3 regions of the Stenotrophomonas sp. YJH_SMC_29 genome follow, and region 1 is predicted to be linked to each of the others. Evidence: predicted binding sites of a transcription regulator. Region 1 holds the regulator's gene; each other region holds the start of a gene.
What was found. The regulator FliA, encoded in region 1, starts transcription of late flagellar genes. The targets are predictions, from matches to a motif close to TAAAGTTTNNCNNNCNNNGGCCGATAA.
Positions count from the first base shown of each region.

Region 2: the regulator FliA is predicted to act here: its motif matches at 3,896-3,922, upstream of AC5P9I_RS18895 (methyl-accepting chemotaxis protein).
Region 3: the regulator FliA is predicted to act here: its motif matches at 5,124-5,150, upstream of AC5P9I_RS17510 (methyl-accepting chemotaxis protein).

Region 1 is NZ_JCAFUK010000027.1:27,926-37,706, reverse strand. Features, by position in the region: gene motD (flagellar motor protein MotD) at 1-461, opposite strand, end outside; gene AC5P9I_RS20590 (flagellar motor protein) at 463-1,203, opposite strand; gene AC5P9I_RS20585 (chemotaxis protein CheA) at 1,305-3,134, opposite strand; gene AC5P9I_RS20580 (protein phosphatase CheZ) at 3,137-3,742, opposite strand; gene cheY (chemotaxis response regulator CheY) at 3,742-4,134, opposite strand; gene AC5P9I_RS20570 (RNA polymerase sigma factor FliA) at 4,192-4,935, opposite strand; gene AC5P9I_RS20565 (MinD/ParA family ATP-binding protein) at 4,932-5,819, opposite strand; gene flhF (flagellar biosynthesis GTPase FlhF) at 5,806-7,422, opposite strand; gene flhA (flagellar biosynthesis protein FlhA) at 7,568-9,628, opposite strand; gene flhB (flagellar biosynthesis protein FlhB) at 9,673-9,781, opposite strand, start outside.
Region 2 is NZ_JCAFUK010000021.1:52,714-62,494, reverse strand. Features, by position in the region: gene AC5P9I_RS18910 (bifunctional diguanylate cyclase/phosphodiesterase) at 1-1,668, shown strand, start outside; gene AC5P9I_RS18905 (hypothetical protein) at 1,791-2,297, opposite strand; gene AC5P9I_RS18900 (hypothetical protein) at 2,363-2,578, opposite strand; gene AC5P9I_RS18895 (methyl-accepting chemotaxis protein) at 2,677-3,867, opposite strand; gene hflD (high frequency lysogenization protein HflD) at 4,030-4,644, opposite strand; gene mnmA (tRNA 2-thiouridine(34) synthase MnmA) at 4,641-5,783, opposite strand; gene AC5P9I_RS18880 (NUDIX hydrolase) at 5,780-6,241, opposite strand; gene AC5P9I_RS18875 (hypothetical protein) at 6,243-6,716, opposite strand; gene clpS (ATP-dependent Clp protease adapter ClpS) at 6,829-7,155, shown strand; gene AC5P9I_RS18865 (APH(6) family putative aminoglycoside O-phosphotransferase) at 7,235-8,047, opposite strand; gene clpA (ATP-dependent Clp protease ATP-binding subunit ClpA) at 8,186-9,781, shown strand, end outside.
Region 3 is NZ_JCAFUK010000018.1:69,370-79,150, forward strand. Features, by position in the region: gene AC5P9I_RS17490 (SOS response-associated peptidase family protein) at 1-630, shown strand, start outside; gene AC5P9I_RS17495 (response regulator) at 662-1,042, opposite strand; tRNA gene AC5P9I_RS17500 (tRNA-Leu) at 1,173-1,258, shown strand; gene AC5P9I_RS17505 (GGDEF domain-containing protein) at 1,630-3,072, shown strand; gene AC5P9I_RS17510 (methyl-accepting chemotaxis protein) at 3,069-4,892, opposite strand; gene AC5P9I_RS17515 (DUF5694 domain-containing protein) at 5,361-6,461, shown strand; gene AC5P9I_RS17520 (hypothetical protein) at 6,548-6,850, opposite strand; gene AC5P9I_RS17525 (PAS domain S-box protein) at 6,913-9,102, opposite strand; gene AC5P9I_RS17530 (Tex family protein) at 9,310-9,781, opposite strand, start outside.

The DNA.
Region 1 (9,781 bases):
CGGCGCACGCTGATCATGCCGCGGTCGATCAGCGGCGCCAGCGCGGCGGTGAGGCGATCGGCAATCGTGTTGAGCTGGCGCTCGGCACGGGCGATCTGCTCCTGGTTGTGCACCGACACCGGCATGCGCATCTGCGAGGCCATCGACGGCAGCAGCGTCGGGTCGTGCGAGGGCGCCGGCGCCGATGGGCCGATCTTGGTGCCGGACTTGATCACCGACGGGCTGTCCCAGCCGCCGCCCTGCACCTGCTTGTTGCCCACCTGCACCGGATTGATCGTGCGCGGCGCGCCGCCGAAGGCATCGGTCAGCGCGTCGGCCATGATCCGGTACTTGCCCTCGTTCACCGAGGAGATCGCGTACATGACCACGAAGAAGGCGAGCAGCAGCGTCATCAGGTCGGCATAGGGGATCGCCCATGCTTCGTGGTTGGCGTGCTCTTCGTGGTGCTTGCGGCGGGCCATGTCAGTGCAGGAAGCCGGAGAGGTTGGTTTCGATGTTGCGCGGGTTTTCGCCCTGGGCGATCGAGATCAGGCCTTCGATGACCATCTCGCGGTCGCGCGTGTTGTGCGAGATCACGCTCTTGAGCTTGGCAGCGATCGGCAGGAACAGCAGGTTGGCCGAGGCGATGCCGTAGATCGTGGCGGTGAACGCGGCGGCGATGCCGTGGCCGAGCTTGCTCGGGTCAGCCAGGTTCTTCATCACCGCGATCAGGCCGAGCACGGCGCCGATGATGCCGAGGGTGGGGGCGTAGATGCCCATCGCCTCGAACACCTTGGCGCCGGCCTGGTCCTGGTGTTCCTGGCTGCCCAGTTCGATCTCCAGCATGTGCCGCATCGATTCGGGCTCGACGCCGTCCACCAGCAGCTGCAGGCCCTTGCGCAGGAACGGGTCCTGCTGCGCTTCCACCTGCGATTCCAGGCCCAGCAGGCCCTGGCGGCGGGCGATGTTGCTCCACTCGACGATCTGCTGGATCAGCTCGCGGCGGTCGCTGTGCGGGGGGCGCACGACCCAGCGCACGATCTTGAACGCATGCTTGAACACCGCCGGCGAGGTGTGCAGCAGGATCGCGGCAACGGTGCCGACGATGACGATCACGAACGCCGCAGGCGACCACAGGGACGCCAGGCCGGCGCCCTTGAGGATGCTGCCGCCGACCAGCGAGGCCAGGGCGAGAAAGAGTCCAATGAGGCTGAGTCTATCCATGGATCCGGTATCGGCTTGTATGAATGGGACTTGAGACACCGGTAGATCGCGTAACGACGGTAGTCACAGTTTTCGGGGCACCGGGACTGGCCCGGCGAGCGTCAGCGCAGGCCGTCCACATCCAGGATCAGCGCCATGCGACCATCGCCGATCAAGGTTGCACCGGCGTAGCCGCGCAGGCCGCGCAGGGCCTTCGGCAATGGCTTGATGACCACTTCCTCGCGCCCGCGGACCTGGTCCACGACCAGGCCGAAGCGCGCTTCACCGGCCTGCAGCACGACGATGGTCAGCAGGGTCGACGTGGCGGGCGTCACATCCAGCCACTGGCGGAGATCGACCAGCGGCAGGGTGTGCGAACGGCGGTCGAGCACGGCGCGGCCATCGAACCATCCCAGCGACGTGCCAGGCGCGTGCAGCACTTCCATCACGCGGGCCAGCGGCAACGCATAGACGTCTTCGCCGGCCTGCACCAGCAGCGTCGGCAGGATCGCCAGGGTGAGCGGCACGCGGATCAGGAAGCGGCTGCCACGGCCCAGTTCCGACTGGATCTGGATCTGCCCGCTGAGTTCGCGGATGCGCGACTGCACCACGTCCATGCCGACGCCACGGCCGGAGATGTCCGTGACCTGCTGCTTGGTCGAAAAGCCCGGCAGGAACACCAGGTGCAGGCACTCCTCGCTGCTCAGGCGGGCGGCGGCCTCGGGATCGATCAGGCCCTTCTCGCGCGCCTTCGCACGCAGCTTTTCCGGATCAATGCCGGCGCCATCGTCCTGCACCTCGATGCTGACGTAGTCACCTTCCTGCTGCGCGGACAGCCGCACGTGGCCCATCCGCGGCTTGCCCTGTGCTTCGCGCAGGTCGGGCATTTCCACGCCATGGTCGATGGCATTGCGGACCAAGTGCACCAGCGGGTCGGCCAGGGCCTCGACCAGGTTGCGGTCGAGTTCGGTCTCGGCGCCGATCAACTCCAGGTCCACTTCCTTCTTCAGCGAGCGGGCGACATCGCGGGCGACCTTGGGGAAGCGCGAGAACACCTTGCCCACTGGCTGCATGCGGGTGCGCATCACCGCCGACTGCAGGCGCGCGGTGGCGATGTCCAGGGTGGACACGGCGCGGTCCAGCTCCTCGTCGCGCAGGCGGGCACGCAGGGTCTTGAGCCGGTTGCGCGACAGCACCAGTTCGCCGATCAGATTGACGATCGCATCCAGGCGCTTGGTGTCCACGCGCACGGTATGTTCCGCCTCGGCCAGCGGCTTGGCGGCCGGCTTGGGCGCCGGCGCCGGTGCGGCCGCCGGGCGTGGGGCAGCGAGCGGCGCCGGCGCCGGCGCAGCGGCAGGCTTGGCGCCGGGTGCGGCGCCACCGTGCAGCTGGTCGAGCAGGGCTTCGAATTCGTCTTCGCTGATCAGCCCGTCGTCGGCCTTCTTGGCCGGTGCGACCGCGGTCGGGGCGTTGCCGCCGTGCAGCTGGTCAAGCAGGGCTTCGAATTCGTCGTCGGTGATCAGGTCACTGCTACCGGCTGCCGGAGCGGCGGCGACAGGCGCCGCCGCGGTGCCACCGTGCACATCGAACTGGGCGATCAGGTCCGGCGGTGCATAGCCCGGTTCGGTGCCGGACGACACGGCGTCCAGCATCGACTGCAGGTAGTCCAGCGATTGCTGCGCGGCGTCGAAGTGGTGCGCCTGCAATACGGCCTGGCCGGCGCGCGCGGCGCCCAGCGCTTCCTCAGCAGCGTGGCACAGCTCGACCATCGCGGTGACGCCAAGGAAGCCGGCGCCGCCCTTGAGCGTGTGATAGCCGCGGAACACCGCGTTCAGCTGTTCGCCGTCCTGCGGTGCCTGCTCCAGCGACACCAGCTGTTCGCCGAGGCGATCCAGGATTTCCTGTGCCTCGATGATGAAATCGGCAGTGATGTCGTCGGATACCGCGCTCATGCTTACAGCCCCAGATCCGACAACAGGTCGTCGGCGTCGTTCTGCGAGACCGCGTGGCGGTCCAGTCCCTTCAGTGCCGGCCCGGCCAGTTCCGGGTCGGTGCGATGCTGTTCCGGCGGCAGGCCGAGCGCGCCGAAGCCTTCGTGCACGCGGCGGACGATGCCGACCACGCGACGGATGATCTGCCCGGTCAGGTCCTGGTAGCTCTGGGTCAGGGCGATCTCGGTCAGGTTGTGGCGGATGCGCTCGAGCTGTGCGTCCTGGCCCGGCTGCAGGCCTTCGGCGCGCAGCTGCTCGGTCAGGCTGCGGCATTCCTCGGCCAGGTCCAAGGTGCGGTGGGTAGCCTGTTCGGTCATCGCCACCACATGGTCCAGGCGTGCGCAGGCATCGTCCAGTTCACCGGCCTCGCTGGGCACGGTCGGCAATTCGCCCAGGGCCTGCCCGAGCTCGCGGGCCAGCCGCGAGAGGCCGCTCATCATCGGCTGCGTGCGCAGCGCGACCAGCCCGTCGATGCGTTGACGCCAGGCGGCTTCATCGCCGGACTCCAGCGCGTCCAGGGCTTCCTGCAGGCGCAGGGCGAGGGCGTTTCTGTCGACCGTGGTATCCATCAGGCGCTGGCCGCCAGGCGTTCGAAGATCTTGCCGAGCTTTTCTTCCAGCGTCTGCGCGGTGAACGGCTTGATGATGTAGCCGTTCACGCCGTTCTGGGCTGCTTCGATGATCTGCTCGCGCTTGGCTTCGGCGGTGACCATCAGCACCGGCAGGGTCTTCAGCTTGGCGTCGGCGCGGATCGCCTTGAGCAGTTCGATGCCGGTCATCACCGGCATGTTCCAGTCGGTGACCACGAAATCGAACGGCTGGCTCTGCAGCAGCGACAGCGCGGCATGCCCGTCCTCGGCTTCGGCGGTGTTGGTGAAGCCAAGATCGCCCAGCAGGTTCTTGACGATCCGACGCATGGTCGAGAAGTCGTCGACGATCAGGATGCGCATGTTCTTGTTCAAAGCAGAGTTCCTTTGTTGTTCATTCCGGGCGGCCGGGGGCAGCCGCCTCGGGCATGTTCACTCTTCCAGGCCGGCGTCCGCCGCCTCGAAAATCTTCAGCCGTCCACGCAGGCGCAGCACGGCCTGGCCGTGGATCTGGCAGACCCGCGATTCGCTCACGCCGAGCACCGCGCCGATCTCCTTCAGGTTCAGTTCCTGCTCGTAGTAGAGCGAGAGCACCAGCTGTTCGCGCTCGGGCAGGTGGCCGATGGCCTTGCCCAGCTCGCGACCGAACTCGCCACGCTCCAGCACCTGTTGCGGGGTCGGGCCGCCCTGGGCGACGGTGTCCAGCTCGCCCTGGTCTTCGATGCGCGATTCCAGGCTCAGCACCTGGCCGCGCGCGGCGTCTTCCATCAGGCGCAGGTACTCGGGCAGCGGCATCTCCATCGCGGCGGCGACTTCGGTGGCGCTGGCGGCGCGACCGCTGCTCTGTTCCAGGCGGCGGATGGTGGCGGCCGCATCGCGTGCGCGCCGGTGCACCGAGCGCGGCACCCAGTCGCCACGGCGGATCTCGTCGATCATCGAGCCGCGGATGCGGATCGAGGCGTAGGTTTCGAACGAAGCGCCCTGGTCGGCGTCGTAACTGCGCGAGGCTTCGATCAGGCCCATCATGCCGGCCTGGATCAGGTCGTCCACCTCGACGCTGGCGGGCAGGCGCGCGGCCAGATGGTGGGCGATGCGCCGCACCAGGTCCGAATGCTGGGCGATGACATCGTTGGCCGCCGAGCGCTGGACTTCCCTGTACTGGGCTGCGCCTTTCATGCTGCCACCCCACGCTGCTTGAGGATGCGTTCGAGGAAGAACTCGACGCCACCGCGCGGTTCGGTCGGCGCCTGCCAGCGCGCGGTACGGCGTGCGATCTCGGTGATCGCCAGCGCCGACGGGCTGGACGGATAGGCCTTCACCACCGGCTGCTGGCGCTGCACCGACAGGCGCAGCCAGTCATCCTGCGGCACGCAGCCCAGGTAGTTCAGCGAGACGTCGGCCAGGAACTTCTCGCAGACGCGGGTCAGCTTTTCGTACAGCACGCGGCCCTCGTTGGGGTCGCGGACCATGTTGGCCACCACCTGGACGCGGTCCACGCCCCGTTCGCGCGACAGCACCTTGATCAGCGCGTAGGCGTCGGTGATGGACGCCGGCTCGTCACAGACCACCACCACGGTGTCCTGCGCGGCCTGGCAGAAGGTCAGCACGCCGTCGGTGATGCCGGCGGCGGTGTCCACCACCATGATGTCCAGCTCGCGTTCCAGTTCGGAGAACACATTGACCAGGCCGACGTGCTCGGCGGGGGCCAGCTCGGCCATGTGCCGGCGGCCGGACGCGGCCGGCACCACCAGCACCCCGTTCGGGCCTTCGACGATGACGTCGTCCAGCGAGCAGCGGCCGGCGACCAGGTCGGCCAGCGTAAAGGTGGGGTTCAAGCCCAGGATCACGTCGATGTTGGCCAGGCCGAGGTCGGCGTCCAGCAGCAGCGTGCGCTTGCCCATGCCGGCCAGCGCCACGGCCAGGTTGGCCGACACGTTGGTCTTGCCCACGCCACCCTTGCCGCCGGTCACGGCAATGGTGCGCACAGGGCCGAGCGGCTCGCTGCGGGTGGCCGACAGCGGGAAGGTCTTGGTCAGCTTGGCGTACTCACGCGACGGCATGGTTCAACTCCGGGTTGCAGGGCATATCGGCCGCTCGGCGCAAATCTTCAAGGCGAAGTACAAGATTGGCTGCACTGGCCCGGTGCAGGTCCTCCGGAACGTCCTGCCCATCGGTCACCCAGGTGATCGGCAGGGCGTGGTCCACGGCCACCGACAGGGCGTTGCCGAAGCGGCCGGTCTCGTCCAGCTTGCTCAGCACCAGGCCCTGCAGGTTGGCGGCGCCGAAGCGGCGGACCACCTCGTCCATGTCGCCGAAGCTGGTGTTGGCCGGCAGCACCAGCAGGGTGCGGACCTGGCGCGCGGCGCGCAGCCACTGCAGCTGGGCGGCCAGCGCGCGGTCGCGCGGGCCCAGGCCGGCGGTGTCGATCAGCACCAGCTTGTAGTCCTTCAGGCGTTCCAGCAGCTGGTCCAGGTCGGTGCCGCTGTTGGCCTCGTGCACCGCGATACCGAGCTGGCGGCCGTAGCCATACAGCTGCTCGCGGGCGCCGATGCGGGTGGTGTCGGTGGTGACCAGGGCCACGTCACGCGGCGCATGCTTCTCGGCGAAGCGCGAGGCCAGCTTGGCGATGGTGGTGGTCTTGCCGGCGCCGGTCGGGCCCACAAGGGCGATCACGCCGCCTTCTTCCAGCGGGTCGACCGGGGCGATCGGCAGCTTGCGCGAGATCAGCCCCAGCATCAGGCCGCGGCCGCGGTGGGCTTCGGTTTCCAGCGGAATCTGCATGGCCACGTCGCGGGCCAGGCCGGCGTCGAAGCCGTACTCGTCCATCAGGTCCAGCGCGGTGGCGCGCACCGGGCAGCCGCGCAGGCGCTCGTCGGTGAAGCGGTTCATCTCGCGCTCGATCACCTGGCGCATGCCGGCCACTTCCTGGCGCAGCTGGCGGATCTCGGCGTCGTCCTGGGCGACCACCGTCAGCACCGGGCCCGGGGCCAGGGTGGGCGCCGGCGCGGCTTCGACGATGGCATCGGCCAATGCCGGTTCGGTGGCGGCGTTGGCCGGCTGCCCGTCGGCGACGGCAGCGGTCGGCAGCGGCGGCGGCTGCAGCGCCGGCGCCACGCTTTCGTGATGCGCCTCGTGCGGCGGATCGATCGGGAAGCGGGCGCGGTTGGCCGGCACAGCCGCGGCCGGTGCGACGATGGCTTCGGCGAACGGCGCGAAGATCTGCTCCGGCAGTGCCGGTTCGTTGACGGTGGCACGCGCCAGGGTGGCGGCAAAGCCGGTGCTGCCACGGGTCGGCACGATCTCGTCGGCGCTGTCCAGCGTGCGGCCGGTGGCGCCGACGGCGGCGCGGGCAAGGGCGGCCACCGCCGAGGTGGTGGCGGCGACCGGTTCCGGCGCCGGGGTGGCGCTGCGGCGGCGGGTGACGGCGGCGATCACCGCGTCGGCGGCGGTGCGCGGCTTGGCTGCCGGCGGCGGTGCGACGTCACGGCGCGAGGCTTCCAGTGCACGCTGCACGGCGCTCTCGTCATAGTTGGCGGCGGCGACGATCTCGATGCCTTCCTCGATCCGGCGGTTGGACAGGATCACGGCGTCAGGACCGTGTTCCTTGCGCACCAGGTTCATGGCCGAACGCATGTCGGCGGCGACGAATCGTTTGATTTTCATGCTGTGGTCACGAGGCGAAGACGGCGGGGTGGCGGTCGGGGAACTCGGGTGATCGGTGGTCTGCACGGTGCGGGTTCCCCTTGGTATCGGTCTGTTGCGTTGGTTCGAAAGTGGTGTCTGTTTTCTGGCGCGTCGGAGCCCGGCGTCAGCTGATCGTTCCGACCAGCTTCAGGCGCTTGTCTTCCGGCACCTCGCTGTAGGCCAGGACCGACAGCGACGGAACGCTGTGGCGGACCAGGCGGGCCAGCGCGGCGCGCACCGGGCCGGGTACCAGCACGACCGCGGGCTCGTTGCGGGCTTCCTGCTTGCTGACACATTCGGCCAGGCTCTGGTGCAGTCGCTCAGCGAGTCCGGGTTCCAGCGCGGCGCCGTTGCCCTGCGTGGACTCCTGCAAGACACGTTCCAATTGCGGGTTGAGGGTGAACACCGGCAGCTCCGCCGACATTCCGGCGATCTCCTGCACGATGAAGCGGCCCAGTGCGGTGCGCACGGCAGCGGTCAGCACGGCCGGGTCCTGGCTGCTGGGCGCGTGTTCGACCAGCGCTTCGGCGATCTTGCGCAGCTGGCGGATCGGAATGCGCTCGACCAGCAGGTTCTGCAGCACGCGCACCACCGCCGACAGCGGCAGCGCCTTGGGCGTCAGATCTTCGACGAGCTTGGGTGCGCTCTTGGCCAGGTTGGCCAGCAGGTGCTGCACTTCCTCGTGGCCGAGCAGTTCCGGCGCGTGCTCGCGGATCAGGTGCGAGAGGTGCGTGGCGACCACCGTGGCCGGATCGACCACGGTGTAGCCCAGCGTTTCGGCCTGGGCGCGCTGGTGCGGCTGGATCCAGGTGGCATCCAGGCCGAACGCGGGGTCCTTGCCGGCGATGCCCTCCAGGGTGCCCAGCGCGCTGCCCGGGTCCAGTGCCAGCTCGCGGTCCGGGTGGATTTCGGCGGTGGCCACCGGCACGCCGTGCACCAGCACCCGGTAGCCGTTGGCGGGCAGTTCCAGGTTGTCGCGGATGTGCACCGATGGAATCAGGAAGCCGACATCCTGGGTGAGCTTGCGGCGCACCCCCTTGATGCGCGCCATCAGTTCGCCGCCCTGGTTGCTGTCCACCAGCGGAATCAGCCGGTAGCCGACCTCCAGGCCCAGCGGATCGACCGGTCGCAGTTCGTCCCAGCTCAGCTCGGCAGTGGGGGCCGCAGCGGCCGGGCGCCCGAGCGCAGTGAGCGCGGCGGCATCGGTGCCACTGCCTGTCGCGTCGGCGGCCGGTGCCTTGGTCTTGCGATACAGCTTCCAGGCGATGAAGCCGAGGATCGAGGCCAGCGTCAGGAAAGCGACGTTGGGCATGCCCGGTACCAGGCCGACCAGGCCGATGATGCCGGCGGTGATCGCCAGCGCGCGGTACTGGCCGAACACCTGTCCGGTCATGGCCTGGGCCATGTCCTGCGAGCGCGAGGCGCGGGTGACCAGCATCGCCACCGCGCTGGAGACCAGCAGGGCCGGCAGCTGCGCCACCAGGCCGTCACCGATCGACAGCAGGGTGTAGGTCGCAGCGGCCTCGCCGAACGGCATGCCATGCTGCAGCACGCCCACCGCCAGGCCACCGAGCATGTTGATGAACAGGATCAGGATGCCGGCGATGGCGTCGCCGCGGATGAATTTGCTGGCGCCGTCCATCGCACCGTAGAAGTCGGCTTCCTCGCGCACTTCCTCGCGGCGCAGCTTGGCTTCTTCACGCGTCAGCAAACCGGCGTTGAGGTCGGCGTCGATCGCCATCTGCTTGCCGGGCATCGCGTCCAGGATGAAGCGCGCGGTCACTTCCGAGACACGGCCGGCGCCCTTGGTGATCACCACGAAGTTGATGATGGTCAGGATCGCGAACACCACGATGCCGACCGCGTAGTTGCCGCCGATCACGAATTCACCGAAGGCGGCGATGACCTTGCCCGCGGCATCGTGGCCGTTCTGGCCGTTCAGCAGGATCACGCGGGTGGAGGCCACGTTCAGTGCCAGCCGCAGCATGGTGGTGATCAGCAGCACGATCGGGAAGATGGTGAAGTCCAGCGGGCGCTTCACGTAGACCACCGCCAGCAGCACCATCAGCGAGATGGCGATGTTGAAGGTGAACAGCGCATCGAGCACCGGCGCGGCCAGCGGCACCACGACCATGGCCAGCAGGGCCAGCACGATCAGCGGCGCGCCAAGGCCCTGGCGGATCATTTCCAGGGCGCGGCGGGTGTTGAAGCCGGCGGAGGGCTGGGCGCTCACGGGCGGCCTCCCTTACCGAATTCATCCACCTGGATGTGCGGGGCGTCCGGCATCGGGCCAGTGCGCCAGGCGCGCAGCTGGTAGACGTAGGACAGGACCTGGGCG
Region 2 (9,781 bases), on a different contig from region 1:
GGCGGCTGCGAGATCGAAGTGCAGACCCGCAGCATGCAATGGACCGAGGAGTGCTACCGCATCCATGGCCTGCGCAAGGAACCGATCACCCTCGACCAGGCGCTGGCGCTGTACACCGAGGACTCGCGCAGCGCGTTCGAGGCGGCGCTCGCCCGTATCGCCAACGGCGGCCTGCCCGAGCAGCTGGACCTGTGCTTCTACCGCCAGTCCGGCCTGCGCGTCTGGGTGCAGGTGCTGATCGAACTGGACCGTCGTGACGGCCTGCCGCCGCGGTTCGTCGTCCTGTTCCGTGACATCACCCGCGAGCGTGAAGCCAACGAGCGCATCGAACTGCTGGCCCACTACGATCTGCTGACCGGCCTGCCCAATCGCGTGCTGCTCGGCGAGCAGACTGCCGAGGCCATCGAGGAAGCGCGCGATCGCGGTACCTCGCTGGCGATGCTGTTCATCGACCTGGACGGCTTCAAGACCATCAACGACAGCTTCGGCCACGCCACCGGCGATGCGCTGCTGAAGGCCGCCGCCACCCGGCTGCACCAGAACCTGCGCAACAACGACCTGTTCGGCCGCTTCAGTGGCGACGAATTCATCGTGGTGCTGCGTGACCTGGCCGAGCCGGAGGATGCCGGTCACGTGGCGCGCAAGCTGATCGCCTCGTTGGCCGAGCCGCTGCGCCGTGGCGAGACCACGTTGAAGGTCGGCGCCAGTGTCGGCATCGCGATGCTGGGCGATGCGCAGACCGATTTCGATTCACTGCTGCGCGCGGCCGACGCCGCGATGTATGCGGCCAAGGAAGCCGGGCGCAATACCTACCAGTACTACAGCCAGGACGCGCTGGCCCGCATCCAGCGTCGGCTGGACGTCGAGCATGCCCTGCATGGGGCGATCGAGCGCGACGAGTTCAGCCTGGCCTACCAGCCGCTGCTGCACGCCCACCACGGCGAGCCACCGGCGATCGAGGCACTGTTGCGCTGGCACCGACCCGGCATCGGCTACTGCAGCCCGGCCGAGTTCATTCCCATTGCCGAAAAGTGCGGCGAGATCGTGCGCATCGGCGACTGGGTGCTGAACGAGGCCTGCCGCCAGGCAACCGCGTGGGATCGTGCCGGACTGCACTTTGATCGCATCGCGGTCAATGTGTCGGCGGTGCAGCTGCGGGATCGCGGCTTCGCCGAGCGCGTGATCGAGATCTGCCATGCCCATGGCTGGCCGCCGCAACGGCTGGAACTGGAGCTGACCGAGTCGGCGCTGATCCGTGACACCGACATCCTGCGCCACTGCTTCGACGTGCTGGAGCGGCACGGCGTGCCGCTGGCGGTGGACGACTTCGGCACCGGCTTCTCCAACCTCAATTACCTCAATCGCTTCCCGGTGGGGCGCCTGAAGATCGACCGCAGTTTCGTGCAGGGGATGCTGCATGATTCGGGCACGGCCGAAGTCACCCAGGCCATCGTCCACCTGGGCCACGCGCTGGGCATGAAGGTGGTGGCCGAAGGCGTGGAAACCCACCAGGAAGAAGACATGCTGCGCCGCCAGGGCTGCGACGAGATCCAGGGCTACCTGTACTCGCGCCCGCTCAGCCCGCGCGATCTGGCGCAGTGGCTGCGCCAGCAGCGCCCGGCGCCGATGCGCACCGACGCCAGCGGCGAAGCGGTGCTGGTGCGCTGACGATCTGCGCTGGCAGATGCCGGCCCGGTGTGGCCTGACTCTGGTGCGCCCGGCTCCGGTGGGTGCCGGCCGTCGGTCGGCACGGATGCGCGGGCGCGCGACCATCCACGCACGGCGTGGCCCTACCTGGGAAACTCCGCCTTCAACTGCATGCGCAGGGCCTCGACGACGGCCGCGTAGCGCCGCTTCTGGACCAGGTAGCTGGCCAGGAACAGCGGCAGTACCAGCAGCATCGGCGCCACCATCGGGCGCATCGCCACCAGCGGCAACAGCAGCAGCGACAGGATCGCCACGAACCAGCTGCACAGGCCCGTCACCCGCACCTCGTGCCGTCGCGCGTTGAGTACGATGCGACCGCGCATCACCGGGAAGTAGCGCAGGCCGAAGCTCGGCGCGAAGCTCTCGCGGAACGCCATGCTGCCATCGGGCAGCGCATGGAAAGCCAGTCGCAGCCACTTGTCCTGTGGCAGGTCACGTTCCAGGCTGCCCAGCGAAAGGCGGGCCTGCATGGCCGGTGACGCCGCAATGCGTTCGTTGAACAGGGTGATGCCCCAGCTGAAATAGCCGGCCACCCAGGCCATCAGAAGGACCGTTTCGATCAGGAGTACTGCGATCAGGGCGATGGCCATCGGTCTTCCATGAACGGGACCGGTGGATCATGCCATGCGCGACGGCCATCACGCAGGACGCGGATCTACTTCAGGGCTTCGCCATCCAGCCCCAGGTCCCATGCCAGTCCCAGCAGTTCATCGTCGGCTCGGGAGGGGGGGGGGCGCGCATCGGCCAGGTGCTGCAGTTCGAGCAGTTCCTCGCGGGCGACGTCTTCCAGCTGCTGCAACTGCTCACGCACGCTCGCGTTGCGCGGGCGCTCGGTGTCGGTGAGGGCGGGCAGGGCGCGGATCAGGGTCATGGTGCGCGTACAGGATGCATCCAACGGCGGGTCACAGGCAAAGGCCCCGGGCGAACCGGGGCCTTGCGGGCTGCCGGCGAGGGCAGCGGACATCAGGATCAGAACAGCTCGACGGTGCCGGCGCCCATGCTCTGCTGGGCGACCGGCTTGTGCGGCGGGCGTTCCCATTCGCTGCGCAGCTCGCGCAGGCGGTTGCCGGTGCGCTGCAGGGCGCTGGCAATCTCTTCGTCGAACACGCCGCCGTTGCGGTGCAGCAGCTCCTGCAGGGCCACCGCTTCGCGATTGATGGCGGTCAGGCGGTCCAGGTGGGTGTGCACGCCGCCCAGGGCCTGGGTGGCGATGTCTTCGAACTGCAGGGCGCGCACGGCTTCGGCCACGCTGCCATCGATCGCACGGGCGCACTCGGACACTTCGCGCATGCCGTCGCCGAGCGAGGCATTGATCTGCGCGACATTGTCGAGCATTGCCGCCGCTTCCTGGCGCGCTTCGCGGGAGCGGTCCATGTCACGCGAGGCCATGTGCGAGACCGTCTCGCGCACCTTGGCAATGGCGTCCTTGGAGCTGTGCGCCAGCTTGCGGATCTGCTCGTTGAAGGTGGTCGAGCGTTCGGACAGGTTGCGCACTTCGTCGGCGACCACGGCAAAGCCACGACCGGCTTCACCGGCACGCGCCGCTTCGATGGCCGCGTTCAGCGCCAGCAGGTTGGTCTGGTCGGCGATCGACTTGACGTCTTCCAGCAACGCGAAGATGCCATCCAGGTGCTGCGCCATCTGGTCGATGTGCTGCACGGTGGTGCTGCTCTGGCCGCTGACCTGTTCCAGCGCTTCCACCAGCTGTTCCATGCGATGGCTGGCGTGCTGGGCGAAACGGGCGACGTCGAGGCCGGCATTGCCTTCATCACCGGCGCGGTCGACGATGCGCGACAGGGCCTGGCTCTGCTGGCGCGACTTGCGGTTCATCGCATCGAAGCTGCCGCCGAGGCTGGAGACGGCCTGGCGGATCAGGTCACGGGCGCGTTCCACTTCGCCACGCGAACCGTCGATCTCGTTGCCGACGAAGTTGCGCAGCTCGGTCAGCAGCTGGTCCTGTTCGCGCAGGACACGGGCGTGCTCGGGGGAGCGATGTGCCTGGGCGCGGGTGGTCCACCACGCAAAGCCGAGCCAGCTCAGCGTCATCGTGGTCAGGATCGCCCAGCGCAGGGCGGCCGGCCATTCGAAACCGATGGCGAAGGGGAGCAGCAGGGTCAGAGCCAGGGGGGCGGCCAGACGGATGAAAATGCGTGAGTACATGGACGTTCTCGGGAGGTGCACGGAGGATGTATCGGCCGTACCCCCTTTCTCTTTAACGTCGATGTGCCTCGAAGTGCATTCTGAATGCGCCGGTTTTACGGCGCCCTGGCGGCCTCGGGGTCGGATCCCTTTTCCATGGAAAAGGGCTCTGACCCCACACCCTCAGGCCAGCAGGCGGTCCACGGCCTCGATCATCGCCTTTCGCCCGAACAGGAAATCCCAGTAGCTGCCACCCAGCTGCCGCCAGAGCACCGCCGCGCGCACCGCGGCCAGCAGCAGGGCGCGGATCTCCGCCACCACGCCGGCCTGGCCCAGGTAGTGCGGGTTGCCCTGGACCATCACCCGCGGCTTGAGGTGGCTGATGGTGTCGGCGTACAGGCCGCCCAGGCTGGCGAGCACGTCCGGGTGACCGCTGTCACCCAGTTCGGCGGCCTGGCGCTGGGCGCGCTCGATGCCGGAGGCGACCTTGTTCACGGTCGCCCCGTCCTGCACGAAGCGGCGCTCCAGCTGCAGCACCGACAGGGCCAGCTTGGGCAGGATCGGGTCCTGGCCCTGGCTGCGGAAGTAGTTGTGCAGCAGGCGCAGCCCCGCCTTCAATGCATGGCGGTCACCGAACACCGCCTGCGGCGAGGACGCATCCACGCGGAACACGCTGTCCACGGCGGTGCGTACGGCGGCGGCGTCGGAATGGCCGGTATCGGCGATGCGGCGGACCTGCTGCAGGGCCTGGGCAATGCCGGCCAGGGCCAGGACGCGGTCGTCGACAGTGAAACTCATGCAGCGATTACCTCAAAAGGGGAGGGGGTGGTGCGCAGGCGCTCTTCCAGCGGCGCATCGGTGGCGGCGATCACCGCGCCACCCAGGCACACGTCACCGTCATACAGCACCAACGATTGACCGGGGGTAACGGCGCGCTGCGGGCGCGCGAAGGTGACCAGCACGCTGCCGTCATCCAGCACCTGCACCGTACAGGGCTCATCGGGCTGGCGGTAACGGGTCTGGGCAGTACATTCGAAGCGCCGCGCCGGCGGCGCGCCGGCGATCCAGTGCGCGCGTTCCGAACGCAGGCGCCCGGACAGCATCCACGGGCTGTCGCGGTCCTGGTCCACGTACAGCACGTTGCTGGCCACATCCTTGCCGACCACATACCACGGTGCAGCCGGGCGGCCACGCACGCCGCCGATGTTGAGGCCCTCGCGCTGGCCCAGCGTGAAATAGAACACGCCCGGATGCTCGGCAATCACGCTGCCGTCGGCCGGGTCGAGGATCTGGCCCGGCTTGGCCGGCAAATAGCGTCCAAGGAACTCGCGGAAATCGCGCTCACCGATGAAGCAGATGCCGGTGGAATCCTTCTTGGCGTGGGTCGGGAGGCCAACGTCGCGCGCGATCCGGCGCAGGTCGCTCTTTTCCAGGTCGCCGATCGGGAACAGGGTGGCCGCCAGCTGCTCCTGGCCCAGCTGGTGCAGGAAGTAGCTCTGGTCCTTGGAACGGTCGGCGCCGCGCAGCAGCAGCCACTGGTGGCCGCGCTGGGTCACCCGGGCATAGTGGCCGGTGGCGATGCGCTCGGCGCCCAGCTCGCGGGCAGCATCCAGGAAATGCTTGAACTTCACTTCGCGGTTGCACAGCACGTCCGGGTTCGGCGTGCGGCCGGCCGCATACTCGGCCAGGAAGTGCTCGAACACGCCCTGCCAGTACTCGCTGGAGAAGTCGCGGAAGTGGAACGGGATGCCGAGCAGGCCGCAGACCGCCACCGCATCGCGGCGGTCGTCCTCGGCGCGGCAGTCACCGCTGCCGTCGTCGGCCCAGTTCTGCATGAACAGGCCAGCCACGGCCTCGCCCTGCTGGACCAGGCGCCAGGCGGCGACCGAGGAATCGACGCCACCGGACACGCCCACCATCACGCGCGGAGTGCTCATGCGACCTCCCGGACCAGTGAAAGCGGATGGCGCTGGCCACCCAGGTAATCGGCCACCACCTGCCATACCAACGGGCTGCGCTGGCGCGCGCCGGCGGCCTGCAGCTCGGCCGGGGTCAGCCACAGTGCACGGTCGATGCCGGTGTCCAACGGCTGCGCCGGGTCGTGCGAGACCGGGCGCGCCGCGTAGCAGAAGCGCAGGAAGGCAGTGCCGTCGCCGGCGGTCCACTGGTAGCAGCCGATGAAGTGGGTCAGCTGCACGGTCCAGCCGGTTTCCTCGCGGGTCTCGCGCAGGGCAGCCTCGGCCAGGCTTTCGCCCGGCTCGAGGTGGCCGGCCGGCTGGTTGAGCACCGGACGGCCGTCGATGGTCTCTTCAACCAGCAGCACGCGGCCGCCGTCGACCACCACCGTGGCGACGGTGGCGTGCGGTGCCCAGCGCGGGTCCGGCGTGGCGTTCAACTCAGAACTCGTCCTTCTTGGTCAGTTCCAGCTCCATTGCGTCGGCGGTGCGGATGGCCGCATCGATGGCGTCGCTGAGCTGGTCGGGGGTGGCATCGGCGTCGATCTTCACCACGAACATGGCGGTGGTGTCCTGCTTCACCCAGCCGCCCATCTTGGCGTCCTGCGAATCTTCCAGCAGGCGGTTGGCCACGGCCACCGGGAACTGCTTGGTCTTGGCACTGTAGGCCGGCGACCAGATCTCGCGGATGTTGTGGCTGCCGAAGTCTTCCACCGCCGAGCGCACGTAGACCATCTGGGTGCGGTCACCCTCGACGTCGAAGACCATGCGGTAGTCGCCATCCTCGTCGACCTCGTAGGTGTAACCCAGCTTGTCCAGGTGGCGGGCCACGGACTTGTCGGCCTGGGGTGCGGCGGTGGCAGCACCGGCAGCGGCCAGGGTGATCAGCAGGGCGGGCAGAAGGGTCCTTTTCATGAAGATCCTGTGAAGCAGTGTTGAAAGAAGCTGCAATTGTGACGTTGGGCGTGCGTGCCGTCCAATCCGCGGCGGGCCGACGCAGGCGCGGTGCAACCTCTATAATGGGTGGATGCCCCATGAGTCCTCCCCCGATTCCCATCACGAGCACGGCGTTGCCGTGGAGCCCGCGCGCCCGGAAGTGGCGCCGCCGCCGTTCTACCAGGTGATGCTGCTCAACGACGACTACACCCCGATGGATTTCGTGGTGGATGTACTGCAGCAGTTCTTCAGCATGGACCTGGACAAGGCCACGCAGGTGATGCTGCACGTCCATACCCGCGGCCGCGGCGTCTGCGGCGTGTTCACCCGCGAGGTCGCCGAGACCAAGGTTGCCCAGGTCAACGAGTATTCGCGGATGAACCAGCACCCGCTGCTGTGCACGATGGAAAAGGCCTGACCGGCTGCCGATTCTCGTCCGGGCACATCGATCCCGGATGGGTGTGCCCACCAAGGTGGGCACCTGCCAAGCGCGGGTCTCACCTCTCCGCCAGCGCCTCCAGTGCCATCCGCGCCACCGCCTCGTCGATGTCGGCGGGGTCGCCATCGTCCCGGAACCACACGGCCGACAGTGCCGCGCTGGCGGCGATCCAGCGCAGCAGGCGCGCCCGTTCCAGCCCAGCCAGCGCGCTGACCTGTTCCAGCCGGGCGGCAAACCGCTCCGGCCGCGTGGCCACGTGGATGCCCGGGCCGCACAGATCCGGATTGCTGAACAACGTCGTGTAGTCGAACGCGCGGTCACCCAGCAGCCGTTTCGGATCGATCGCCAGCCAGCCGCGCGCACCAAAATCCAGCACGTTGTCATGGTGCAGGTCGCCGTGCAGCGGCCGGATCTCCTGTTCTTCCTGCAACACCCTTCCTGCCAGTGATCTGCACTGTTCCAGCAGTGGCGGCAGCGCGGCCCTTGGCTGCAGCAGGTCGGCGAACCATCTACGCAGGCAGACCAGGTCTGCAGGCGGCGCGCTCCGTGGCCGGTGCAACCGCTGCAGGACCTGGCACAGGATCGTGGTACAGGCGTCATCGGCGCCATCGATCGAGCGTTGCCGCAGCGACTGACCGCTGGCGCGCTCGATCAGGATCGCCGGCCCCTCGTGGGCCAGCAGGCGGGCAGCGCCATCGCCGTCCCACCAGCGCAGCAGGCGATGGCTGTTCTGCTCCTCGGTTTCGCCGGCAATCTTCAGCATCGCCGGCTCGCCGGCGGCGGTCAGCACCGGCCAGAGCCGGGCGTGGGGCGTACGGATGGCCGGGCCGTCACGCCGCAATCGCCAGCGGCTCAGGTAGGGTTCGCTCATGCCGGTTGTACGATCCTGGAGTGAATGAAGATCAAGCGATCTGCAGTGCTAACGCCATCTGAACGCAGCAATCCGCTAGGGTGATGGAAATCGCGTAGTCAGGCCGCATATTGTTCCCATCTGCCGCCGGAGTAATCCATGTTCAGCAAAGACCTCGAACACACCATCGGCCAGTGCTACAAGCGCGCCCGTGAGGCCCGGCATGAGTTCATGACGGTCGAACACCTGCTGTTGGCACTGCTCGACAACCCGTCTGCCCAGGCCGTACTGAAGGCCTGTGGTGCCGACGCCGAACGCCTGCGCCAGGAGCTGGAGCAGGCCATCGAGGCCTCCGTGTCCCGCCTGGCCGAAGATGACGGCCGCGATACCCAGCCGACGCTGGGTTTCCAGCGGGTGCTGCAGCGGGCCGTTTACCACGTGCAGTCCTCGGGCAAGAAGGAGGTCACCGGCGCCAACGTGCTGGTCGCCATCTTCGGCGAAAAGGACTCCCATGCCGTCTATTACCTCAACCAGCAGGATGTGACCCGGCTGGATGTGGTCAATTACCTGTCCCACGGCATCGCCAAGCTGGGCGAGGAAGGCGAGCAGCCGTCCTCCTCCTCCGAGGGCGAGGGCCGCATGGAGGGCGGGGAGGGCGAGCCGAAGGGCGATGCACTGACCGAATTTGCCAGCAACCTCAACGAACAGGCGCGGTCCGGCCGCATCGATCCGCTGGTCGGCCGCGCCGACGAGATCGAGCGCACGATCCAGGTCCTGTGCCGCCGTCGCAAGAACAACCCGCTGTACGTGGGTGAGGCCGGCGTGGGCAAGACCGCCATCGCCGAGGGCCTGGCCCGCCGCATCGTCGAGGGCTCGGTACCTGAAGTGCTGGCCGACGCGGTGATCTACTCGCTCGATCTGGGCGCGCTGGTGGCCGGCACCAAGTACCGTGGCGACTTCGAGAAGCGCCTGAAGAGCGTGCTGACCGCACTGAAGAAGGTGCCCAACGCGGTGCTGTTCATCGACGAGATCCACACCATCATCGGTGCCGGCTCGGCCTCGGGCGGCACCATGGATGCGTCCAACCTGATCAAGCCGGCGCTGGCCTCCGGCGAGCTGCGCTGCATCGGCTCGACCACCTTCCAGGAATACCGCGGCATCTTCGAGAAAGACCGGGCGCTCGCCCGCCGCTTCCAGAAGATCGACATCGTCGAGCCGACCGTGGGCGAGACCTACGAGATCCTGCAGGGTCTGAAGTCCAAGTACGAGCTGCACCACGGCGTGACCTATTCGGACGAAGCGCTGCAGGCGGCGGTGGACCTGTCGGTGAAGCACATCGGCGACCGCCTGCTGCCGGACAAGGCCATCGACGTGATCGACGAGGCCGGTGCCCGCCAGCGCCTGCTGCCGGAAGGCCAGCGCAAGGAGCTGATCGACGTCGAGGAAGTGGAAGCGATCGTGGCCAAGATGGCGCGCATCCCGACCAAGCAGGTCAGTGCCACCGACAAGGACGTGCTGCAGCACCTGGAGCGCAACCTGAAGATGGTGATCTTCGGCCAGGACCCGGCCATCGAGACGCTGTCCTCGGCGATCAAGCTGGCCCGCTCGGGCCTGGGCAATCCGGAAAAGCCGATCGGCAACTTCCTGTTCGCCGGGCCGACCGGTGTCGGCAAGACCGAGGTGACCAAGCAGCTGGCGCTGCAGCTGGGCATCGAGCTGGTCCGCTTCGACATGTCCGAGTACATGGAGCCGCAT
Region 3 (9,781 bases), on a different contig from region 1:
GGCAACCGCATCGAGCGCGCGCAAGCCCGGCTGGAAGACCTGCATCGGGTACAGCTGCTGCCGCGCGACAACCGCATTTTCCCCGGCACCTACGCGCCGGTGATGGTCAGCGAGCACGGCCAGCGCGTGATCCGCCCGATGCGCTACCAATGCCGGCTCCCGGACAAGCCGGCACGCAACGACGTGCTATACCCCGGAACCTACAACGCGAGGCGTGACAGCCTGGAAGGCTACTGGCGCGGTGCGTTCGGACTGCGCCACGGGGTGGTCGTGGTGCAGGCGTTCTACGAGCACGTGCCGCGCCACGCGATGGCGGGCCGCAGCCTGGAGGCCGGCGAGAAGGAACAGGACGTGGTACTCGAATTCCGTCCCGATCCGCCCCGCGACCTGCTGCTGGCCTGCCTCTGGGCGGAGTGGGAGGGGCCGGAAGGCCACCTGCTGTCATTTGCTACGATCACCGACGCTCCTCCCAGCGATGTCGCCGCTGCCGGGCATGACCGTGGCGTGGTACCGATCCGCAGGGAACACCTGGACGCCTGGCTCAATCCCGACCCGGAAGACCTCGCGCGCCAGTACCGCATCCTGGATGACCGCGAGGAGATCCGCTACGTGTACGAGGAAGCGGGTTGAGTGCCACGCCCTGGCGGCCAGCAGTGGGGGCTCAGGCCTTGACGCTGGTGCGGCCCACTGCACGCGCCAGTGCACGTGACAGATCGGCCGACAGGTACGGCTTGACCAGCAGCAGGCCGGCCAACATCGGCGCTGGCAGCTGCTCGGCCAGCATCCCGGTGGCCAGCACGAAGGGAATGCCACGCGCCGAAAGCGCCGCGGCGACAGGCTCGCTGGTTTCGTTGCGGGCCAGCCGGTAGTCCAGCAGGGCCACGTCCGGGGCACTCTGTTCCAGCAGCCGCAGGGCTTCGGACACACTCGCTGCGAGCCCGACCACGGTCGCACCGGCATGCACCAGCTGCATCTGCAGGAGGGCCGCGCTCATCTCGTCGTTCTCGACCACCAGCACCCTCAGGTCCTGCAACACTGTCATCGGCTACCGCTCCTGGTGGCAATTGCACAGGGAGTATAGCCACCAAGGGGCCGATACCGACAGGAACCGGCCTGATAGGCCTTCCCCCTAGGCATCTCCCGCCCACCTCGGTTACACTCGCACGCTGCCTGCCGGTGTGGCGGAATGGTATACGCAGCTGACTCAAAATCAGCCGGGGGTGACCCCATGAAGGTTCGAGTCCTTTCACCGGCACCACTGCATCAAAGGCCAGGTCCCCGACCTGGCCTTTTGCATGTTGCGGGCCGGGACGCCCGGCAGCGACGAGGATGCCAACGCCAGCCCCACCCACCCACGCTCGCCGCTGCCCTGCCCGCGCGGCTGCGCGCCCTGCCCCTGGAATCGACCTGCCGCATCGCCGCGGTGAACCCGTCCATGATCTCGATCCGCCTTGGCAGGGCCGGGTGCCGGGCACGCAGGCAGCCCACGCGGACAGCGTTGCGCCCCCCGATGCCACACAACTGCGACCTTCGACAAGGTTGTAGATAGACGTAGCGCACACTTTTCTTGCCAGCCTCACGTACTTCTGCCTATCGTGATCCCAGCTGGATCTGGGGGCGGGGGAATGCATGACGTTGCGTGCGGCACTGTTTTTCATGGTCGCGCATGCGCTCGTCATTGCCCTGATCGGCCCGCAGGACCCGGTGGGCTCGTACCTGATGCTGATCACCGCGCCGCTGCTGGCCGCGCTGGCCTGCGTGCGGCGGGCTCGGGGCAGCCGCCGGGCGGCGTGCAAATGGCGGACGCTGGGCGCTGCCGTCAGCCTGTTCGCGCTCGCCCTGCTGGCCCTGCTGTATCGCAACGTGGCCGGCCTCACCCCTGCGCAGATGACCGCTTCGTCGCTGATCCTGTACGTGTTCTACCGGATTCCACTGACCTACGTCGCTGCCAGCCCGGGTGGCGGCAACCGCTGGATCCGTGCGGTGGACCTGTTGATCATCACGCTGCTGTGGTTGCTGTACTTCGTGCATGCACGCGCGATGGCGCCATTGAACAGCGCGTTGTGGACACACTGCCTGCAGACGATGAGCAGCGTGCAGAACAGCCTGGTGTTCTGCTTCGCGCTGATCCGCTTCCTGGCCGAGGACGATGCCGATCGTCGCGACTTCTTCCGCGCGCTGTCGATCTACGCGCTGGGCTACTTCCTGCTGGCGCTCTACATCACCACCTGGCAGCCGCAGGTGCCCGACGGTGGCTGGGGGGACCTGCTGATCAGCGCACTGTTCGTATCGCTGGCGGTGATGGCTGGCAGCACACGACGCCGACCGGCGCCCGGCATACCCCGCAACCTGCGGCGCATTGTCGACGCCGCCGGGCCACTGATGCTGCCGTTGCTGTTGATGATGGTGGCGCTGCTGGTTGCACGCCTGCAGCCGACGCTGGCCACCGTGGGTTTCATCGGCGCGATGCTCGGCTATGCCCTGCGCAGCGTGCTGACCCAGGTCCAGATCCAGCGCGAGCGCGACGAACTGGCGTTGCTGGCCCGCCGCGATCCGCTGACTGGACTGGGCAACCGCCGCAGCTTCGATGAATCGCTCGGCAGCGCACATGGCCGTGCGCGCCGCCATGGCATGGGACTGGCGGTGCTGATGATCGACATCGACCACTTCAAGCGGCTCAACGATACGTACGGCCACCCGGTGGGCGACCGCCGCCTGCAGGCGGTCGCGGCCATCCTCGATGCCTGCCTGCAACGCGGTGATGACCTGCTGGCCCGCTACGGCGGCGAGGAGTTCATCGCGGCGCTGCCCACGCACGGCCTGGACCACGCCCTTGGCCTGGCCGAGCGCCTGCGCGCCGCCGTGGAAGCCGCTGCCCTGCCCGCCGCCGAGGCCCGGGTCACCATCAGCATCGGCGTGGCCTGGCAGGCCGCGCATGACCAGGGTGACCCGCGCAGCCTGGTCGAGCGCGCGGACCAGGCCCTGTACCGGGCCAAGCATGCCGGCCGCAACTGCGTGCACGCCGCCCCGGCCGTCGAGGCCGGGGAACAACAGGTCGACCGCCGCGCCTAGACCGCGCGCAGCACCGCCGCATGCGGCTGGCCGGCAACGCCATGGACGCGGAAGCTGGCCACGGTCTGCAGCAGCTGTGCCGACTGCTCTTCCATGCTGCGCGCCGCCGCCGAGGCTTCCTCGACCAGCGCGGCGTTCTGCTGGGTGCCCTGGTCGATCAGATCGACGGCCTGGTTCATCTGCTGGATGTCGTCGCTCTGCTGCTGCGCGGCCGTGCTGATCTCGGACATCAGCTCGCTGACCCGGCGCACGTTGGTGACGATCTCGTCCATGGTGCGTCCAGCGCTTTCGACCTGAGCGGTACCGGCGCCGACGTTGGCCACCGACGCATCGATCAGCTGCTTGATCTCCTTGGCCGCGCTGGCCGAGCGCTGCGACAGTTCGCGAATCTCAGTGGCGACCACGGCGAAGCCACGGCCGTGTTCCCCTGCCCGCGCGGCTTCCACCGCCGCGTTCAACGCAAGGATGTTGGTCTGGAAGGCGATACCGTCGATCACGCCGATGATGTCGACGATGCGCCGCGAGGACGCGTTGATCACCGCCATGGTCTCGACCACCTCGTGCACAACGCTGCCGCCTCGCGCGGCGACATCGGCGGCGCCACCGGCCAGCTGGCTGGCCTGGCGCGCGTTGGTCGCAGTGCGCTGGACGGTCTCGGCCAGGCCCTTCATCGACACTGCGGTCTCCTCCAGTGACGCGGCCTGCTGCTCGGTGCGCTGTGACAGGTCGCCGTTGCCCTGCGCGATCTCGGTGGCGCCGACGGCAATGGTGTCGGCGGCGAATTTGATCTGGCCGATGATCGCGCCCATCGCCTCGACCAGCGCATTCACGCCTTCGCACAACTCGGCGATCGGGCCGTTCTTGTCGGCGGTGGCCACGCGCCGGGTCAGGTCGCCCTGCTTGGCAGCCGCCACCACCTCACGGGTCTGCGCCACGGCGCGCTGCATGGCCTGGTTCTCATGCACCTGCGCGGTGATGTCGGTGGCGTACTTGACCACCTTGAACGGCTTTCCGTTGAGGTCCAGGATCGGGTTGTAGGACGCCTGGATCCAGACCTCGCGCCCGCCCTTGCCGAGCCGCCGGTATTGGCCGGCATCGTATTCGCCACGGCCGAGCTTTTCCCAGAACTGGCGATACTCGGCACTGTCGCGATGGTCGGGCTCGATGAACAGCGCGTGGTGCTGCCCGCGCACCTCGTCCAGGCGGTAACCGGTGGCGGCCAGGAAGTTGTCGTTGGCCGACAGGATGTGCCCATCCATGCTGAATTCAATCACTGCCTGCGACTTGTCGATCGCCGCCAGCTGCCCGGCCGAGTCGGCCGCCTGCAGCTTCTGCGCCGTGATGTCGGTGGCGAACTTGACCACCTTGTACGGGCGCCCCTGCCGGTCCAGCACCGGGTTGTACGAGGCCTGGATCCAGATCTCGCGCTGGCCCTTGCCGAAACGCCGGTACTGGCCCGCGTCATATTCGCCGCGGCCCAGCCGCGCCCAGAAGTCGCGGTACTCGGCGCTGCGCGCGTGCTCCGGGTCGACGAACAGGGAATGATGCCTGCCCTGGATCTCCTCCAGCCGGTAGCCCATCGCCTGCAGGAAGTTGTCGTTGGCCTGCAGGATGGTGCCATCGAGGGCGAACTCGATGACCGCCTGGACCCGGTGCAGCGCCGCGACCTGCGCCTCGAGTTCGGAACGGGCATCGGCCGCCGCATCGACGCCGGCGCGGGGATGGGGGGCCAGCGCGCCCAGCAGGGCACGCCACGGCGACCAGCGGGTATGCAGCTCGGCCGGCGCCTGCGCGCCTGCCGTGAAGCCTGGAATGAGCATTGTCTGATCCTCGGTGTCCGGTAAGCGGTTGCGACCCGACGGGCGGGATGCCCGGCGGCAACTTCAGTTGCTTGGGACTACAGGTGCCTGCAGGCACCCCGCGAGCGGCTGGCAAGCACGCCTGCTGCGGGCGCGGCCTGCATCCGGGAGCGGCGGAACACACAGCGCGGGCCACCCGTCAGGGGCAGCCTGGGGTCCTGCAGCGGGCGACGGGAGCGGGATCCAGAGGGAGTATCGGCGACGTGATCGTTGGCTTTAGCCGGATTACGCGACGTCCGTCGCAACTTCAGATGCAACGGCAGGGATGCGATAGACAATCGCGATCTTCATCACATTCCGCTCACGCACGCGGAAAGCGGGGATGCCGTTCAAGCAAGGAAGGTTTACATGACCAACGGGAGATTCCCGGCCCACGGGGAATGGCCAGCATGCAGCGGACTGCAGGACGTCACCTGACACGGAGATCGCATGTTCCCACGCTTGGCCAGCCTCCTGATCCTGGGCCTGTGCAGCGCCGGCACGCTTGCCGCCGACGGCACCTATCGCCCGTCCTTCCAGCCGGACCTGCTGAAAGGACCACCGCCCGGCCCCCCGAACCAGGTGATGGTGCTGGGCAGCCCGCATCTCTCCGGCCTGCCCAAGACCTTCACGCGGGAGCATCTCGAGCCGCTGCTGGAGCCGCTGCTGGCGCGCCTTCAGGCATGGCAACCGACGGCCATCGCGGTGGAGAACTTGTCCGGCATGCAATGCGACTTCATGCGACGCAACCCCGCGCGCTACGCTGACAGTGTCGAGACCTACTGCATCGACCCGGCACCGGCCCACGCCGCGACCGGCCTGGACGTTCCCAGCGCCAATGCCGAGATGGAGCGCCTGCTCGCGGATTGGCCGAAAACCCCGACACCGGCCCAGCGCCGCCGCCTCGCGGCCGTGTTCCTCGCCGCAGGCGAGAACGGTTCGGCCGTGGTGCAATGGCTGCGCCTGCCCAGCGATGAACGTCGCGCCGCAGACAGCCTGACGCCGGAGCTGGTGCAGTTCCTCGACAGGCGCTTGGCCAGGCGCGACGAGGCCGGCATGATCGCCGGCGTCCTCGCGGCACGCCTGGGCCTGGAACGGCTGTGGTCGGTGGATGACCACACCGCCGACACGCCTGTCCCGAAGGACCGGGAGAAGGCCTATGGCGCGGCGCTCCAGGCGGCCTGGGACAACCCGGCGACCACGGCGCGGTTCGTCGCCGACGAAGCGCTGCACGCCCACCTGTCCAAGCCCGACGGCCTGCTTGCGCTCTACCGCAACTACAACGCTGCGGACACGGCGATGACCGTCTACCACAGCGACTTCGGCGCGGCCCTGGGCGAGCCGTCACCCGAGGCCTTCGGGCGCAATTACCTGGGCTATTGGGAAACACGCAACCTGCGCATGGTCGCCAACATGCGCGACGTCCTCGGCCAGCATCCGGGCACCCGCATGCTCACCATTGTCGGTGCCTCGCACAAGGGCTACTACGAGGCCTACCTCAACCAGATGCATGATGTGCAGCTGGTCAGTACGGACGCCGTATTGCGCTGACGGCCGGGGTGCCGGCGCATGGCCGGGCCGCGCCGCCCCGGACATCCACTGCGCCAGCGGGCATCTCCAGCGGCCGCTGCCGCAGATCACTGCCTTCCGGCGCGCCCCATGCCGGCGCGTGCTGATGGATGCCGCGCTGGCATCGTGCCGGAAGCGATACGCCCACGATCACGGCGGCCATGCCGCCACAGCAACAGGCAGGCCGCAAACGTGCAGGCCAGACTGAGCAGCAGCAGCGCGAACGCTCCCCGCTGCAACACGGGCAGCAACGCCTGTGCGTGCAGGTCGCCGTGCAGCTGTTCGGTACGCAGGCAAGCGGCCAGCGCCAGGCACCAGCCGATCAGGGCCGGGATGAACATGCGTACCGCAGCCGGGTTCCAGGCATTCATGGGGTCACCTGTGTGAGTGGAGATGCGCGCAGTATTCGCGCGCGTCCTCTCACAGGCTGAGATCAGTCCTCGGCGGCGTCGGGATCGTCACCCGGACGTTCGGACAACTCGCCCTGCACCTGCACGTTGTTGCGCCCCATCGCCTTGGCCCGGTAGCACTGGGCATCGGCCGCAGCGACCGCCTGGTCCACGCTCATCCCGCCCGCCAGGGGCGCAATGCCGATGCTGGCTCCGACCCGCAACCGGTGCTGGTCCCAGGGAATGGACAGCGCGGCCAGGGTCTGCAGCAGCTCGCCGCCGATGCGCGCCGCACGCCGCGGCGTGCAACCGGACAGGATGACCGCGAATTCGTCACCGCCCAACCGCGCCACCACGTCCGAATCGCGCACGCCGTGGCGCAGCACGCTGGCCACCGCCCACAGCACGGCATCGCCGGCCAGGTGGCCCCAGGTGTCATTGACCGGCTTGAAGCGATCGAGATCGATGTACATCAACGAAGCCGCCTGGCCGGTGCGCTCGACGCGGGTGATCGCCTGCTGCAGGTGCACCTCGAAGCCGCGGCGGTTGCTCAGTTCGGTCAGCGGGTCGATCTCGGCCAGGTGGCGCGCTTCGCGCTGGCGCGCGCGCTGCTGGGTGTCGTCGCGCAGCACCCACACCGCGCCGCGCACATGGCCTTCGTCATCGCGCAGCCAGGCACGGGTCAGGTCCACCGGCACCGTGGCCGTCCCCAGCCGCAGCAGCAGGTCGGCGTGCAGGTCCACCGCATTGCTCTCCGGGTCCAGCAGCACCGACACGTCCAGCACCGAGCCGGGTGCGTACTCGGTGGTCAGCGCCAGCACGTCCTGCACCTTGTGCCCGGCCAGCGACAATGCGCCATCACCGGCCAGGGTGCGTACCGCAGCCGCATTGGCGTAATCGATGCGCCCGTCCAGGCTGACGCTGATCACCAGGTCGGCCACTGCGTCCAGGGTGATGCGGCTGCGCTGTTCACTTTCGAACAGGCGCTGCTCGCTGCTGCGCTGGGCGGTGATGTCCTGGATCTGCGACACGAAATGCAGCGGCTCGCCGTGCTCGTTGCGCACCAGCGACACCGACAGACGCGCCCAGATGATGCGGCCGTCGCGGTCGAGATAGCGCTTTTCCAGGTGGTAGTGGCTGCGCCGTCCCGCCAGCAGGTCCTGCACCAGGGCCAGATCGGTCTGCAGGTCATCGGGATGGGTCAGGCGCTGGAAATCGACCTGCAGCAGTTCCTCGCGCGGATAGCCCAGGATCCTGCACAACGCGTCGTTGACGTCCAGCCAGCGCCCCTCCAGCGAGACCAGCGCCATGCCCAGCGCGGCAGAGGTGAACGCGCCGGCGAACTTCTCCGCCGACAATCGTGCCTCCGCGCGCGCCTGCAGGATCTCGGTGATGTCGATGGCCATGCCGACATAGCCGATCCGCGCGCCCCCGGCACCGTCCATGCGGCTGATCGACAGGCGCACCTGGCGGGGCTGGCCATCCTTGCGCAGCAACGTCCACTGCCGCGAATAGGTCTGTCCATCGGCACGCGCACTGAGTGCTTCGAACACATCGGGACGGTTGCCGTCGGCATCGACCAGCGGTTGCATCCAGGCCGCCAGCTCGCCCGGATCGTGGAAAGCATCGAGCCGGCGCTGGCCGACCACGTCCACCGCGCTGTAGCCCAGCAGCCGCTCCGCCCCCGTGTTGAACAGAGTGATGGTGCCATCGGTATCGGTGGCGATCACCGCCACCTCATCGGACGCATCGACCACCGCCTGCAGGCGTTGCCGGGTCTCGGCCGCGTCCTGCCGCGCCTGCTGCAGCTCGGTCACGTCGGCGTGGGCACCGGCCATCCACAACGGCCTGCCCTGCCCGTCCCACTCGAACACCCGGCCACGGTCCTGGATCCAGATCCACTGGCCGTTCTTGTGGCGCATGCGCAGCAGGCAGGCGTAGTTGTCGCTGCGCCCTTCGAAATGGTCGTCCAGCGCCGCATCCGACAGCGCGATGTCATCGGGATGGACCAGTTTCAGGAAGGTCTTCTGGCAGATCGGTTCCAGCTCTTCCAGGCGGTAGCCGACGATCTCGGCCCAGCGCGCGTTGACCCGCATCTCGCCGGTCTGCACGTTCCACTCCCAGGTTCCCGCAGCGGTACCGTCGATGATCATCGCCAGGCGGCGACGCTCTTCCGCCAGCTCATGCAGGCGGCGCTCCAGCAGTCCATTGCCGTGGGTGCCCTGGCCCGCCATCAATCCGGTCCCCTGCCGGCACAGGCAGGCGCCGACCGCAGCAGGGTGCTGCGGCCGCCGGTACAGGCGACGGGTGGTGCTGGCGTCATGGCCCTCCCCAGCGACAGCGGGGTGGCCGAACGCCCCCCTCAGGCGCAAGTGTGCGCAATCACGGGGAAAACCGACAAGTCCCCCGCCACGAGTCAAGCGTGACGGGGGGCACGATCCTCAACTGCGCTTGGCGCGGGCGAAGGCCTCGGCCAGGGCGTTGTTGGCCGGCGGAGCAGACTGGGCGGGACGACCGCCCGCCCCCTGGCCCCGGTTCGGACCGCGGTTCTGGCCGCCTGCGTCGCGGCGCGGTCCCGGCGCCTGGCCGCGTTCATCACGCTGGCCCGGACGGCTGGTGGCCTGGCCGGGGGTGTCGTCCAGGCGACGGGTCAGGGCAATGCGCTTGCGCGCCACGTCGACCTCCAGCACCTTCACTTTGACGATGTCACCGGCCTTGACCACATCGCGCGGGTCCTTCACGAACGTATCGGAGAGCGCCGAAATGTGGATCAGGCCGTCCTGGTGGACGCCGATATCGACGAAGGCACCGAAAGCAGCCACGTTGCTGACCACGCCTTCCAGCACCATGCCTTCGCGCAGGTCCTTGATGTCCTCGACCCCCTCGGCGAACCGCGCCGCCTTGAACTCCGGG